One region of the Bradyrhizobium sp. 956_D2_N1_4 genome, then DNA from elsewhere that is predicted to be linked to it. Evidence: predicted binding sites of a transcription regulator. Region 1 holds the regulator's gene; the other holds the start of a gene.
The links. Region 1 encodes PhoB, which activates phosphate uptake and scavenging genes when phosphate is short. Its sites were predicted from a motif close to TGTCATNNANCTGTCAT; they were not measured.
Positions count from the first base shown of each region.

Region 2: AB7535_RS35195 (DUF2794 domain-containing protein) is a predicted target of PhoB. The motif match lies at 2,418-2,434, and genes of this name have one in related genera.

Region 1 covers NZ_CP197237.1:8,208,413-8,215,804, forward strand. Annotated here, with positions in the region: gene pstS (phosphate ABC transporter substrate-binding protein PstS) at 1-810, shown strand, start outside; gene pstC (phosphate ABC transporter permease subunit PstC) at 954-1,943, shown strand; gene pstA (phosphate ABC transporter permease PstA) at 1,945-2,790, shown strand; gene pstB (phosphate ABC transporter ATP-binding protein PstB) at 2,787-3,608, shown strand; gene phoU (phosphate signaling complex protein PhoU) at 3,620-4,336, shown strand; gene phoB (phosphate regulon transcriptional regulator PhoB) at 4,352-5,059, shown strand; gene AB7535_RS38675 (GcrA family cell cycle regulator) at 5,295-5,807, opposite strand; gene AB7535_RS38680 (aspartate aminotransferase family protein) at 6,264-7,392, shown strand, end outside.
Region 2 covers NZ_CP197237.1:7,444,770-7,452,161, reverse strand. Annotated here, with positions in the region: gene acnA (aconitate hydratase AcnA) at 1-895, shown strand, start outside; gene AB7535_RS35200 (DUF1223 domain-containing protein) at 1,113-1,889, shown strand; gene AB7535_RS35195 (DUF2794 domain-containing protein) at 2,499-2,870, shown strand; gene AB7535_RS35190 (GNAT family N-acetyltransferase) at 3,019-3,546, opposite strand; gene AB7535_RS35185 (Bax inhibitor-1/YccA family protein) at 3,850-4,641, opposite strand; gene AB7535_RS35180 (ABC transporter permease) at 4,912-7,392, opposite strand, start outside.

The DNA of each region.
Region 1 (7,392 bases):
AAGACCGTGACCTTCGGCGCCAGCGACGCGCCGCTCAAGGCCGAGCAGCTCGAAAAGGACGGCCTCGTCCAGTGGCCGATGGTGATGGGCGCCATCGTTCCGGTCGTCAACATCGAGGGCGTGAAGCCCGGCGAACTGGTGTTCGACGGCGAGACCCTGGCCAGCATCTATCTCGGCAAGATCACCAAGTGGGATGACGCCGCGATCAAGAAGCTCAATCCGAACGTGAAGCTGCCGTCGGACGCCATCACCGTGGTCCGCCGCTCGGACGGCTCGGGCACCACCTTCAACTTCACCAACTACCTCGCCAAGGCCAGCGCGGATTGGAAGAGCAAGGTCGGTGAGGGCACCGCGGTCGAGTGGCCGGTCGGCGTCGGCGCCAAGGGCAACGAAGGCGTGTCGGGCAACATCAGCCAGACCAAGAACTCGATCGGCTACGTCGAGTACGCCTATGCCAAGCAGAACAAGCTGACCTACACCGGTCTCGTCAACAAGGCCGGCAAGCCGGTGCAGCCGACGGTCGAAGCCTTCCAGGCGGCCGCTTCCAATGCCGACTGGGCCAAGGCTCCCGGCTACTACGTCATCCTGACCGACCAGCCCGGCGACAAGTCCTGGCCGATCACGGCGGCGACCTTCATCCTCATGCACAAGGATGCCACCGACAAGGCAGCCTCGCAGGAAGCCATCAAGTTCTTCCGCTGGGCCTTCAAGAGCGGCGGCAAGGCGGCTGAAGAGCTCGACTACATCCCGATGCCGGACCCGGTCGTCCAGCTGATCGAGAAGACCTGGGCTGCCGAGATCAAGAGCTAAGCGCTCTCGTCCCGGACTGGGCGCCGGGATCTCACAAGACCTCCGCTCCGGATCGGCCTCGCGCCGCATCCGGAGCGCAAGACCAACAACAAGACCGACAACAAGCGTATATCAAACGGGCACAGGGGATCGGCGTGGCAGAGATGGCCGTTCAGAGCGATGTAATCGACGACGCCGGACCGTATGACCGCGCCAAGGCCTTGGGCGCCTTCAAGCTCGGCGACCTCACCTTCTACTGGATCACGCGGCTGTCCGCGATCTCGGTGCTGCTCATCCTCGGTGGCATCATCATCTCGCTGATCGTCGGCGCGTTCCCGGCGATGAAGGAATACGGCTTCGCCTTCCTGTGGACGCAGCGCTGGGCGCCGTCGGCAGATCCGCCCGTGCTCGGCGCGCTCGGCCCGATCTACGGCACGCTCATCACCTCCTTCATCGCGATGGCGATCGCCATTCCGGTCGGTCTCGGCATTGCGATCTTTCTGACCGAGCTCTGCCCGCAATGGGCGCGCCGCCCGATCGGCATGGCGATCGAGCTGCTCGCCGGCATTCCCTCGATCATCTACGGCATGTGGGGCTTCTTCGTGCTCGGCCCGTTCCTGGCCAACACGTTCCAGCCTTTCATGATCAAGATCTTCGACGGCATCCCCGTGCTGGGCGCGATCTTCGCAGGCCCGCCGTCCTATCTCAGCCTGTTCAACGCGGCGCTGATCCTCGCCATCATGGTGCTGCCCTTCATCACCTCGATCTCGGTCGACGTGTTCAAGACGGTGCCGCCGGTGCTCAAGGAAGCCGCCTACGGCGTCGGCTGCACCACCTGGGAAGTCGTGCGCAGCGTGGTGATCCCCTACACCCGCGTCGGCGTCATCGGCGGTGTCATGCTGGCGCTCGGCCGCGCGCTCGGCGAGACCATGGCGGTGACCTTCATCATCGGCAACTCGTTCCGCATCTCGTCGTCGATCTTCGCCCCGGGCACCACGATCTCGGCGGCGATCGCATCGGAGTTCGCCGAGAGCGACGGCCTGCACCAGTCCGGCCTGATCCTGCTCGGCCTGCTGCTGTTCGTGCTGACATTCTTCGTGCTCGCGGCTGCACGGTTGATGCTGATGCGTCTTGAAAAGAAGGCGGGGAAGTAACATGAACCCGATCTACGCACGCCGCCGCCGCATGGACATCGTCATCCGTGTGCTCTGCCTGGCTGCCGCTGCCTTCGGCGTCACATGGCTCGCGCTGATCCTGATGACGCTGCTCTACAACGGCATTGCCGGCCTGAACCTGGAGCTCTTCGTTGCGGACACGCCGCCTCCGGGCTCGACCGAGGGCGGCCTGCGCAACGCCATCGTGGGTTCGATCATCATGACCGTGCTCGGCGTCGGCATCGGCGCGCCGCTCGGTCTGTTCGCCGGCACCTATCTCGCCGAGTACGGCCGCAACGACCGCCTGACCTCGGTGATCCGCTTCATCAACGACATCCTGCTCTCGGCGCCCTCGATCATCATCGGCCTGTTCATCTATGGTGCGGTGGTGGTGCCGATGCGCGGCTTCTCGGCGATTGCCGGCTGCCTCGCGCTTGCGGTGATCGTCATCCCAGTGGTGCTGCGCACGACCGAGGACATGCTGCTGCTGGTGCCGAACGCACTGCGTGAGGCGGCCTCGGCGCTCGGCCTGCCGCGCTCGCTGGTGATCAAGCGCATCGCCTATCGCGCGGCGCGCTCGGGCCTCATCACCGGCGTGATGCTGGCCACCGCCCGCGTCGCCGGCGAGACCGCGCCGCTGCTCTTCACCGCGCTGTCGAACCAGTTCTTCAGCCTGGGTCTGAACAAGACGATGGCGAACCTGCCGGTCACCATCAACAATTTCGTGCAGAGCCCCTACGCCTACTGGAAGCAGCTCGCCTGGAGCGGCGCGCTGCTCATCACCCTGACCGTTCTTGCCCTGAATATTGGCGCGCGCATTCTGAGCGCCGAGAGGACCGCAAAATGAGTGATCTTTCCGTATCGATGAGCGCGGCCGGTGGTTTGCCGCAGGCGCCGGTGCTGCCCGAAGCTCCGGCCAAGGTGACGGTGCGCAACCTCAATTTCTATTACGGCGAGCACCACGCGCTGAAGAACATCAATCTGGCGCTCGGCACCAACCGCGTCACGGCGTTCATCGGCCCGTCGGGCTGCGGCAAGTCGACCCTGCTGCGCATCTTCAATCGGATGTACGACCTCTATCCGGGCCAGCGCGTCACCGGTCAGCTCATGCTCGACCAGACCAACGTCCTCGACCCCAAGCTGGACCTCAATCTGCTGCGCGCCCGCGTCGGCATGGTGTTCCAGAAGCCGACGCCGTTCCCGATGACGATCTACGAGAACATCGCCTTCGGCATCCGCCTTTACGAGAAGATCTCGAAGTCCGAGATGGACGACCGCGTCGAGAAGGCGCTGCGCGGCGGCGCGCTGTGGAACGAGGTCAAGGACAAGCTCAACGCCTCCGGCCTGTCGCTCTCCGGCGGCCAGCAGCAGCGCCTCTGCATCGCCCGCACGGTCGCGGTGCGGCCCGAGGTGATCTTGTTCGACGAGCCCTGCTCGGCGCTCGACCCGATCTCGACCGCCAAGGTCGAGGAGCTGATCCAGGAGCTGTCCGAGAACTACACGATCGCGATCGTCACCCACAACATGCAGCAGGCGGCGCGCGTCTCCGACAAGACCGCCTTCATGTATCTCGGCGAGCTGATCGAGTTCGACGACACCAGCAAGATCTTCACGTCGCCGACCGACCGGCGCACGCAGGATTACATCACCGGCCGGTTCGGCTGAGGAGACGGAACATGGGTTCTGAACATACCGCAAAGGCCTTCGACACCGACCTCCAGGAGCTCACGCGCCTGGTCGCCGAGATGGGCGGCATCGCCGAGCGCATGATCGTCGATTCCGTCGACGCGCTGATCCGCCGCGACGTCGCGCTCGGCCAGCGCGTCGTGACCATCGACGCCGAGCTCGACGCGCTCCAGAAGAAGATCGAGGAGCGCGCCGTTCTCACCATCGCGCGCCGCCAGCCGATGGCGGTGGATCTGCGCGAGATCGTCGGCGCCATGCGCGTCGCGACCGATCTCGAGCGGATCGGCGACCTCGCCAAGAACATGGGCAAGCGCGTCGCGGCGCTGGAGACGGATTTCCATCCGCTCAAGCTGTTCCGCGGCCTGGAGCACATGACCGACCTCGTGCAGCAGCAGGTCAAGTCGGTGCTGGACGCCTATGCCGCGCACGATCTGCCGGCGGCGATGGCGGTGTGGAAGGGCGACGAGGAAGTCGACGCCATCTGCACCTCGCTGTTCCGCGAGCTCCTCACCTACATGATGGAGGATCCGCGCAACATCTCGTTCTGCATCCATCTGATGTTCTGCGCCAAGAACATCGAGCGCATCGGTGACCACGCCACCAACATCGCCGAGACCGTGTTCTACATGATCGAGGGCCAGGCGATCACCGACAAGCGGCCGAAGGGCGACATGACGACCTTCGCCACGACGGTCCCGAACACTTAAGGAGCGACGAACACCATGGGCGCACGCATTATGGTGGTTGAGGACGAGGAAGCTCTCACCGAGCTTCTCCGCTACAACCTCGAAGGCGACGGCTATGACGTCGAGACGGTGATGCGCGGCGACGATGCCGACACCCGCCTCAAGGAGCATATCCCCGATTTGATCGTGCTCGACTGGATGCTGCCGGGCCTCTCCGGCATCGAGCTGTGCCGGCGGCTGCGCACCCGGCCCGAGACCAAGCAGCTCCCGATCATCATGCTCACCGCGCGTGGTGAGGAGAGCGAGCGGGTGCGGGGTCTTGCGACCGGCGCCGACGACTACATCGTCAAGCCGTTCTCGGTGCCGGAGCTGCTGGCACGCGTGAAGGGCCTGCTCAGGCGCGCCAGCCCGGAGCGGCTCGCCACCGTGCTCGCCTATGGCGACATCGAGCTCGACCGCGACAAGCGCCGCGTGGCACGCTCGGGCCGGCCGATCGATCTCGGCCCGACCGAATATCGCCTGCTGGAGTTCTTCCTGGAGCATCCCGGCCGCGTGTTCTCGCGCGAGCAGCTGCTCGACAGCGTCTGGGGCCGTGACATCTACATCGACGAGCGCACCGTCGACGTCCATATCGGCCGTCTGCGCAAGCTGCTCAATCTCGGCCGCGAGCAGGACCCGATCCGCACCGTCCGCGGCGCGGGCTACGCACTGGACGATCGCTTTGCGAAGGCGGAGCAGGCGTAGCTCGGTGAGCTGCGGCCACACTCTCGGTGTCGTCCCGGACAAGCGTAAGCGCGGGTCCGGGACACCCACCGCGAGTGATTATTGTGCCAAAAGGTAACTCCGAGTCCCCGTAGCCACATCTTGCGGTGGTTAAGGGTCCCGGATCTGCGTGCGCTTGAGGCGCGCTTGTCCGGAACGACATCGGATTTGTTGAGCCGCCATCGTGTGACGGCTCCTTTCTGAGCTCAGAACGACTTCAGCGCGGACCTGGCTTCGCCGGCGCGCGCCGGCGATCGGCCGCGGGCTGATACGCCACGCGCGAGTGCTGGGCGCAGTAGGGCAGGCCGGAGAGCGCCTTGCCGCCGCAGAAGAAGAAATCCGGGCTCGAGGGATCGCCGACCGGCCAGTGGCAGGTGGCCTCGTTCAGCTCCAGCAGCGACAGCCGCTGGCTCATCGGCACGACGTTGTCGTAGGTGACCGGTTCGGCCTCGACCTCGACTTCGAAGGCCTGCGCCAGCGCGGTGTTGCCGCGTGCGATCGGGCGGGTCACCCGCATCATGTGCTGGGCGGGGCGCGCCTTGCGCGGCCGCGGCGCTGCCGATGAAGGGCTCTTGGCGCGGCCCGACAGGCCGAGCCGGTGCACTTTGCCGATCACGGCATTGCGGGTCACATTGCCGAGTTCAGCGGCGATCTGGCTGGCCGAAAGTCCGGCCTCCCAGAGCTTTTTCAGCTGCTCGACGCGATCATCCGACCAGGTCAAAACGGTCATTGCACCCTTTCCTTCGCCGGCGCCTGCCATCCTGGCGGCCGCACGGCGAATGCCTAAGCTTCGAAAAACCCGTGCCGCCAGAATCCCTTAAGGCTCGCCGGGCGCACCAGATGCGCCCGAACGCTTACGCCGGTACATGAGGACTTAGAGGATCAGAACTGCTGCACGAGATGTCGTATCTGACAAGCCAAACGCTACAATATGGCGTGACTCACGCGCAAGAGTCCGCCGACTCGCTTCCACATGTTCCGTGGCGGAAATACGCAAAATCGCCACCGCAAGACTACGGATTTTGCGTTTCGCGAGGCTTTCCGGGCGGCATTGACACCGGTTTCACCAGGCATAAGATAGTCACACGTGCCGCCCTTAAAAGGCGGCACGTTTCGTTTTCCGGGCCGGTCAATGGTGCGTTGCGCAATGCACGCTCACACCGTCCGCAACATTCAAGTGATCGTCATGACTAACAGCGCAGCGCCGCATTTGCTCCCCGTTTTCGCCAGGTCCGACCTCGGTTTCGAGCGCGGTGAAGGCTGCTGGCTGATTGCGACCAATGGCGATCGCTATCTCGATTTCACCTCGGGCGTGGCGGTGAATGCGCTCGGCCATGCTCATCCTGCGTTGGTCAAGGCGTTGCAGGAGCAGGCCACCAAACTCTGGCACATGTCGAACCTGTTCCAGAGCCCGGACGGCGAGAAGCTCGCCGCGCGTCTGTGCAACGAAAGCTTCGCGGACTTCGTGTTCTTCTGCAATTCCGGCGCCGAAGCGCTGGAAGGTGTGATCAAGCTCGTCCGCCATCATCACTTCTCCAAGGGTCATCCGGAACGTTACCGCATCATCACCTTCGAAGGCGCCTTCCACGGCCGCACGCTGGCAACGCTCGCCGCGACCGGTTCGGCAAAATATCTCGAAGGGTTCGGCCCGCCGATGGACGGCTTCGACCAGGTCCCGCATGGCGATATCGAAGCCGTCAAGAAGGCGATCGGTCCGCAGACCGCCGGCATCCTGATCGAGCCGATCCAGGGCGAGGGTGGCGTGCGTTCGGCAACGCCCGCCTTCCTGAGGGCGTTGCGCCAGCTCTGCGACGAGAAGGGCCTGCTGCTCGCGTTCGACGAGGTGCAGACCGGCATGGGCCGCACCGGCGATCTGTTCGCGCATCGCCGCACCGGCGTCACGCCTGACGTGATGTCGCTGGCCAAGGCGCTCGGTGGCGGCTTCCCGATCGGCGCGGTGCTGGCGACCGCGGATGCGGCTGCCGGCATGGGGCCCGGCTCGCACGGCTCGACCTTCGGCGGCAATCCGCTCGCGATCTCGGCTGCCAACGCCGTGCTCGACGTCATGCTCAAGCCCGGCTTCTTCGATCACGTGCAGAAGATGTCGCTGCTGCTCAAGCAGAAGCTCGCCTCCGTGATCGATCGTTATCCCGACATCGTCAGCGAAGTGCGCGGCGAAGGCCTTCTGATCGGCATCAAGGCCGTGGTGCCGTCAGGCGATCTCGGCGCGGCATTGCGCAACGAAAAATTGCTCACGGTCGGCGCCGGCGACAATGTCGTGCGCTTCCTGCCGCCCTTGATCGTCACCGAAGCCG
Region 2 (7,392 bases), 760 kb from region 1:
CGTGACCGCGTCGATCTTCAAGAAGAAGTATGCCGACGTGTTCAAGGGCGACACCAACTGGCGCAAGATCAAGACGGTCGAGAGCGAGACCTATCGCTGGAACATGAGCTCGACCTATGTGCAGAACCCGCCCTATTTCGACGGCATGAAGAAGGAGCCGGAGCCGGTCACCGACATCATCGAGGCGCGCATCCTCGCCATGTTCGGCGACAAGATCACCACCGACCACATCTCGCCGGCCGGTTCGATCAAGCTCACCTCGCCCGCCGGCAAATATCTCAGCGAACACCAGGTGCGTCCGGCCGACTTCAACCAGTACGGCACGCGTCGCGGCAACCATGAAGTGATGATGCGCGGCACCTTCGCCAACATCCGCATCAAGAACTTCATGCTGAAGGGCGCTGACGGAAATATCCCGGAAGGCGGTCTCACCAAGCACTGGCCCGACGGCGAGCAGATGTCGATCTACGACGCCGCGATGAAGTACCAGCAGGAGCAGGTGCCGCTGGTGGTGTTCGCCGGCGCCGAATACGGCAACGGTTCCTCGCGCGACTGGGCTGCGAAGGGCACGCGCCTGCTCGGCGTCCGCGCCGTGATCTGCCAGAGCTTCGAGCGCATCCACCGCTCCAACCTGGTCGGCATGGGCGTGCTGCCGCTGACCTTCGAAGAGGGCACCTCCTGGTCGTCGCTCGGCCTGAAGGGCGACGAGAAGGTCACGCTGCGCGGCCTGGTCGGCGACCTGAAGCCGCGTCAGAAGCTGACCGCGGAGATCGTCTCCGGCGACGGTTCGTTGCAGCGGGTTTCGCTGCTTTGCCGCATCGATACGCTGGATGAGCTCGATTACTACCGGAACGGCGGCATTCTGCACTACGTGCTGCGCAAGCTCGCGGCCTAAGCGCGAATTTGTGAACGGTGGCTCACCGCGACGTGAGTAGAAGGTTAAACGAGGGCGGCCTATCACAAGGCCGCCTTCGTGCGTTAGAACACGCGTCCGATGGTCCCGCCCGGCGGAAAACCTCGCCCCGGACGGTTGAATGTACGATGCCCGTAAGACTACGGTGACCATCAGGCGATAGGATCTTCCCCCACGCGTGCGAGGTGTGACGTTCAAAATGACTGCAATGATGGCTTCTAATCTGGTTTCGCGCTGGTCCGGTGCACTCTGGTCGGGAGCACTTGGTATCTGCGCCATCGTCGCCGTCATCCGTCCCGCCGAGGCTGATCCTCGCGCCGTAGTCGAGCTCTTCACATCGCAGGGCTGCTCCTCCTGCCCGCCCGCCGACCAGGTCATCGGCGATCTCTCCAACGACCCGTCGATCATCGCGCTGAGCATGCCGATCGACTATTGGGATTATCTCGGCTGGAAGGACACGCTTGCGGATTCGCGCTTCTCGGCGCGGCAGCGCGCCTATTCGCGCATGCGCGGCGACCGCGAGGTCTATACGCCGCAAGTCGTGGTCAACGGTTCGACGCATGTCATCGGCAGCGATCGCGCCGGCATCGAGAGCGCGATCGGCAAGACCGACAACGGCGCAGGCGTAATGAGCGTGCCGGTGACGATGTCGCTTGCAGGCAAGCAGATCAACGTGTCGGTGGCGGCGAGCAAGGAGTCGGCGGTCTCGCACGGTGAGGTCTGGATCTGCTCGATCACGAAATCGGTGCCGATCGCAATCAGCCGCGGCGAAAATCGCGGACAGCAGATCACCTATCACAACGTCGTGCGCAACCTGCTCAAGGTCGGCGACTGGAACGGGCGTCCGGAAAGCTGGACGGTGCCGTTGGAAAATCTCACGCGCGACGGCGTCGACGGCGCTGTGGTCTATGTCCAGGACGGCAGCCGTGAGAAGCCGGGTGCGATGCTCGGCGCAGCTTACACGTCGCTGCACTAGATCAGATTTCTCTCGCCAGCGTCGTACTCGCTCTCACGCCTCATGGTGAGGAGCGCCCTTGCGCGCGAGGCGGACGATGCTACGCGTCGCCGCGAGAACTATGCAGGCGCGGCTGATGCAGCGGCCTTCCATCCTGCGAGACGCCGCCTCGCGGCTCCCCAGGATGAGGGGAGAGAGTCGTCTTCGCGTCAATCAGAGGGAAGTTGGTCGTGCCGGAAACATCTCGGCACAAACCAAAAAGGACCAACTTGCGTTGGCCCTCCTTGTCGCGCGTACAGACCCGATCCTGACGGCCCCGGGGGGCTGGGGGCTGAGGAATCCGGAACCGAAAGGACCGGGTCAACGCACACAGGTCTTTTCGCAATGCAGGGCGGCAGGCGCTTGGCGGAAAAGCGGCGATATCAAGATTCCTTCTAACGATCCCGTGACGGTTTGCCGCGATAGAATTCCACTCCTGCGTGTGCTCCGATTCGCCCCCGATTCAATCAGTTGAGTGAAGAGCCCCTTGCGGCGGGGAACAGTTGGCGCGATCATGCAACTGTCATGATCCGCGGTTCCGGGGACGGTCCTTCGCGGATGCGATCATGCCGCGAGATGAGGAGGCGCTCGATGAGTCTGACGCCGGAGGATGCCGATCCGAGCGAGCAGCGCGCAGTGGCGCGCCCCACCGCTGCGAATGCCCAACCCAACCGGGTGACATTCAACCGGCTGGAACTGAACCGCATCCTCAACCTCTACGGCCGCATGGTCGCCGACGGCGAGTGGCGCGACTATGCCATCGACTTCCTGAAGGACCGCGCGGTGTTCTCGGTCTTCCGCCGCGCCTCGGAAGTGCCGATCTATCGCATCGAGAAGGACCCGCGGCTGGCGCGCAAGCAGGGCATGTACAGTGTGATTACGGCGACCGGCCTGATCCTGCGCCGCGGCCACGAGCTCGAGCGCGTGCTGCTGGTGATCGATCGCAAGCTGGCGGTGGTTTAGCCTTACGGACGGTGCCGTAGTGTGGGCAAAGGCGCACCGCGCCGTGCCCACCATCTTTCCTCAATCGCCGGGCATCTGGGCACGCTTCCGCCTTACGCTCTCCGAGCTACGGCGGACAAGTCGCTTTGCCCACCCTACGAGACCGAGGTTATTTCGGCACCGTGCTCGCGCCCTCGCCCAGATCCCGCTGCATCATCACCGTGTCGAGCCAGCGGCCGAATTTCAGGCCAACATTGGGATGCGTGCCGATCATCTTGAAACCGCCGCGCGTGTGCACGCCGATCGAGCCGGCATTGGCGGAATCGCCGATCACCGCGATCATCTGGCGGAAGCCGCGCGCCTCGCATTCGGCGATCAGCCGGTCCAGCAGCAACGAGCCGATGCCGCGGCGGTGGAACGTGGGATCGAGATAGATCGAGTTCTCGACCGTGAAGCGGTAGGCCGGCCGCGGCCGGTAGGCGCCGGCATAGGCATAGCCGGCGACGCTACGATCGAGGATGGCGACGAAATAGGGGTAGCCGCCGTCGATCAGCGCGCGGTAGCGGCGCGTCATCTCGGCCAGATCCGGCGGCGCCAGCTCGAATGTCGCGGTGCCCTCGCGGACGGCCTGCTTGTAGATGGCGGTGATGGCGGGAAGGTCGGCCTCAATGGCGGGCCTGATCTCAGGTGCGGACATGGCGGCGAGATTAGAGCCTTCCCGCGGTCACTGGAAGGGGCAACACCGCTTCCCCATGCTCCGTCATCGCCAGCGCAGCAGCCCTCCAATCTTCTCCGCTGTCATACCCCGCGCAGGCGGGGCATCCAGTACTCCGAGACAGCGCGGCTAGAACCGAGCCGCTGCGGCGTACTGGATCGCCCGCCCCAGTGCGCAATTGCGCACAAGGCGGGCGATGACAGCGGGGGGGCGTCGCGCATCCCGGCCCAAACAAAAACCCCGGCCTCTCGGCCGGGGTTCGTATCCGTTCCCTCGTCGAAGCGCTTAGTCGCGCTGGCCGAGGAGCTGCAGGAGCAGCGTGAACAGGTTGATGAAGTTCAGGTACAGCGACAGCGCGCCGGTGATGGCCGCACGCTCTGCGATGTCACCGCCGGCCGAGGCGTAGCCGTAGATGTAGTCGTTCTTCAGCCGCTGGGTATCCCAGGCGGTGAGGCCCGCGAACACCAGCACGCCCACCACCGAGACGATGAACTGCAGCATCGTGCTCGCCAGGAACAGGTTGACCAGGCTCGCGATGATGATGCCGATCAGGCCCATGAACAGGAACGAGCCCATCCCGGTCAGATCACGCTTGGTGGTGTAGCCGTAGAGGCTCAGTGCGCCAAACGTGGCCGCGGTGATAAAGAACACCCGCACGATCGAGGTGTGCGTGAACACCAGGAAGATCGAGGACAGCGAGATGCCCATCAGCGCCGCGAACACCCAGAACAGGATCTGCGCGGTCGAGGGGGCGAGACGGTTGATGCCCGCCGAGATCACGAACACCATCGCGAGCGGCGCGAGCATGAACAGCCACTTCAGGGGGCTGACGAACATCGCGTAGCCGAACGGCGTCAGGAACAGCTTGCCGACGCGGACGGCTTCCGGGGTCGGAACGTCGGTCACGGCGGCCATATAGACGCCGAGCGCGGCCAGGCCGGTGATGGCGAGGCCGATGCTCATGTAATTGTAGATGCGCAGCATATAGGCGCGCAGGCCGGCATCGACCGTCGCGGCGTCAACACGCCCGGCGGCCCTGCCGAAAGGAGAAGCGTAGTTACGGTCTAGGTCCGACATGGTCGAATTCCCGTTGGTTAGCCCGGTCCGGCATGAGGGTCGCCATGCCGCCGGTTCGTCAAATTCTATCTCGGATACCGATCTGTGCCGACTAAATTCTGGCTCATAATCGGGGGTCCGAACCCATTGGATATGTGGGAAACTAACACATTCGCTGCAACCGTCCACGCGCGGCTGAATGTCGCCCTCGCCCGCAATCCTGGCGAGCAGACGTGGTTAATCGCTGGAATCGTGCGATTCCGACATCGCGGGGTCGCCCGCTACCATTTGTCACAAATTCCGCAACACCGTGGCGGGCTTTTTGTTCAATGCCAGCAGCGTCCCGGCGAGCCCAAGTCCGACCGTGACGACCAGGGCCGCCGCGACCACGCCGGCCGCGCTGCCGGCCTGCCAGACGAAACTCAGCGTCATCAGCCGCGTCACGATCATCCAGGCCGCGACGCTGCCGGCGATCACGCCGAACACCGCGGTGGCAAGTCCGATCAGCAGGTATTCGAGGGCATAGGCGCCGAGCAGCCGCAGCCGGGTCGCGCCGAGGGTCTTGAGGATCACCGCATCATAGACCCGGTGGCGGTGGCCGGCGGCGAGCGCGCCGCCCAGCACCAGGATCGCCGAGATCAGGGTCACCGCGCTGGCGCCGCGGATCGCGAGCGCCAGATTGGTCACGACCGAGCCGACCGTCTCCATCACCTCGCGCACGCGCACGCTCGTCACCATCGGATAGGTGTCGGCGACTTGCCTGATGATCTTGCCGTCGCCGGCCGCAGTGCCGCCGGCCTCGGTGAGCGTCGCGATATGGGTATGCGGCGCACCCTTGAAGGCGTTGGGCGAGAACACCAGCACGAAATTGATGCCCATGCCCTGCCAGTCGATGGTGCGCAGATTGCCGATTTTGGCCGGGATGTCGCGGCCGAGCACGTTGACCACGATCTCGTCGCCGAGCTTGAGGCCGAGCCCGTCGGCGATCTTCTTCTCCATCGAGACCAGCAGCGGGCCGGAATAGTCGGCGCTCCACCATTCGCCCTCGACCACCTTGGAACCCTTTGGCAATTCGGCGGTATAGGTCAGGCCGCGGTCGCTTTGCAGCACCCATTCGGAATCGGTGGTGGGCTTGAGGTCCTCGGCACGGACCCCGCGCGCGGCAACGATGCGCCCGCGCAGCATCGGCACGTCCTCGACCTTTGCGCCCGGCGCGATCCCGCGCAGATAGCCGTCGAACTGCTCGGCCTGCGTGCTCGGGATGTCGATGAAGAAGAACGACGGCGCGTGCTCGGGGAGGGCCGCAAGGAACTGCCGGCGCAGATTGCCGTCGATCTGGGTGATGGTGACGAGCACGGCGAGCCCGAGCCCGAGCGACAGCACGACGGAGGGCGTCAGCGCGCCGGGCCGGTGGATGTTGGCGATCGCCAGCCGCAGCATCGGCAGGCGCGTGCGCGGCAGCCGGCGCGCGATCGTCATCAGCAGGGCGGCGATGCCGCGGAGCAGGGCGAACACGACGACGGAGGAGGCCACGAACACCGCGGCGATGCGCTTGTCGAAGGACAATCCAATCACGACCGCGATCAGCAGCGCGATCACGACGGCCATGAACACGACATAACTCCAGCGCGGCCGGTGCCATTCGGAGCTGATGGTGTCGCGGAACAGCGCGGCGACCGGCACGTCGTGCACGCGCCCGAGCGGCCACAGGCCGAAGGCGAGCGCCGTGAGCAGGCCATAGACGAAGGACAGCGCGAGCTCGTCGGCATGCACGGCCGGCACCACCGGCAGCGGCAGCAGTTTTCCGAACAGGCCGACGATGGCGAACGGCATGGCGGCGCCGAGCGCAAGGCCGATCACCGAGCCAATTCCCGCCAGCAGGAGGACCTGCGCCAGATAGATACCGAACACGTCGCGGCCGGTGGCGCCGACCGCCTTGAAGGCCGCGATGACCTCGAGCCGGCGGTCGATATGGCTCTTGACGGCATTGGCGACGCCGACGCCGCCGACCAGGAGCGCGGCGAGGCCGACCAGCGTCAAGAATTGCGTGAAGCGGTTGATGTTGCGCTCGAGCTGCGGCGAGGCATTGGAGCGGCTGCGGATCTCCCAGCCGGCCTGCGGCGCAGCGTTGCGCGCGTCCGCGATGAAGGTGTCGGTGGCGCGCTCGCTGTTGCCGGTATCATGCAGCTTCACCCGGTAGACCCAGCGCACCAGGCTGCCGGGCTGGATCAGGCCGGTGGCGCGCAGGCCCGCCTCGCTGATCAGGAAGCGCGGCCCGAAACCGATGCCGCCGGCGAGCTTGTCGGGCTCGGCTTCGACGGTGCTGCGGATCTGGAACGTTGCGCTCCCGATGGTGACGCGGTCGCCGGTTTTCAGCGACAGCCGCGCCAGCAGCGTCGGATCGGCGGCGGCACCGAACGCGCCGTCGCGCTCCGCGAGCAGGTCGGACATCGGCAGCGGCGGCGCCAGCGTCAGCTGACCCAGCATCGGATAGGTGTCGTCGACCGCCTTCATCTCGACCAGCGCGAGCTGGCCGTCGGCGGAGCGCGCCATGCCGCGCAAGGTGGCGGCGCTGGACACGGTGCCGCGCGAGCGCAGGAAGGAGACTTCCTCGGGCTTCGCCTCGCGCTGGAACAGCACGAAGGAGACGTCGCCGCCGAGCAGCGTGCGGCCCTCGCGCGCGAGACCGTCGCTCAGGCTCGCCGAGACCGAGCCGACGCCCGCGATGGCCATCACGCCGAGCGCGATGCAGGCGATGAAGACATAGAAGCC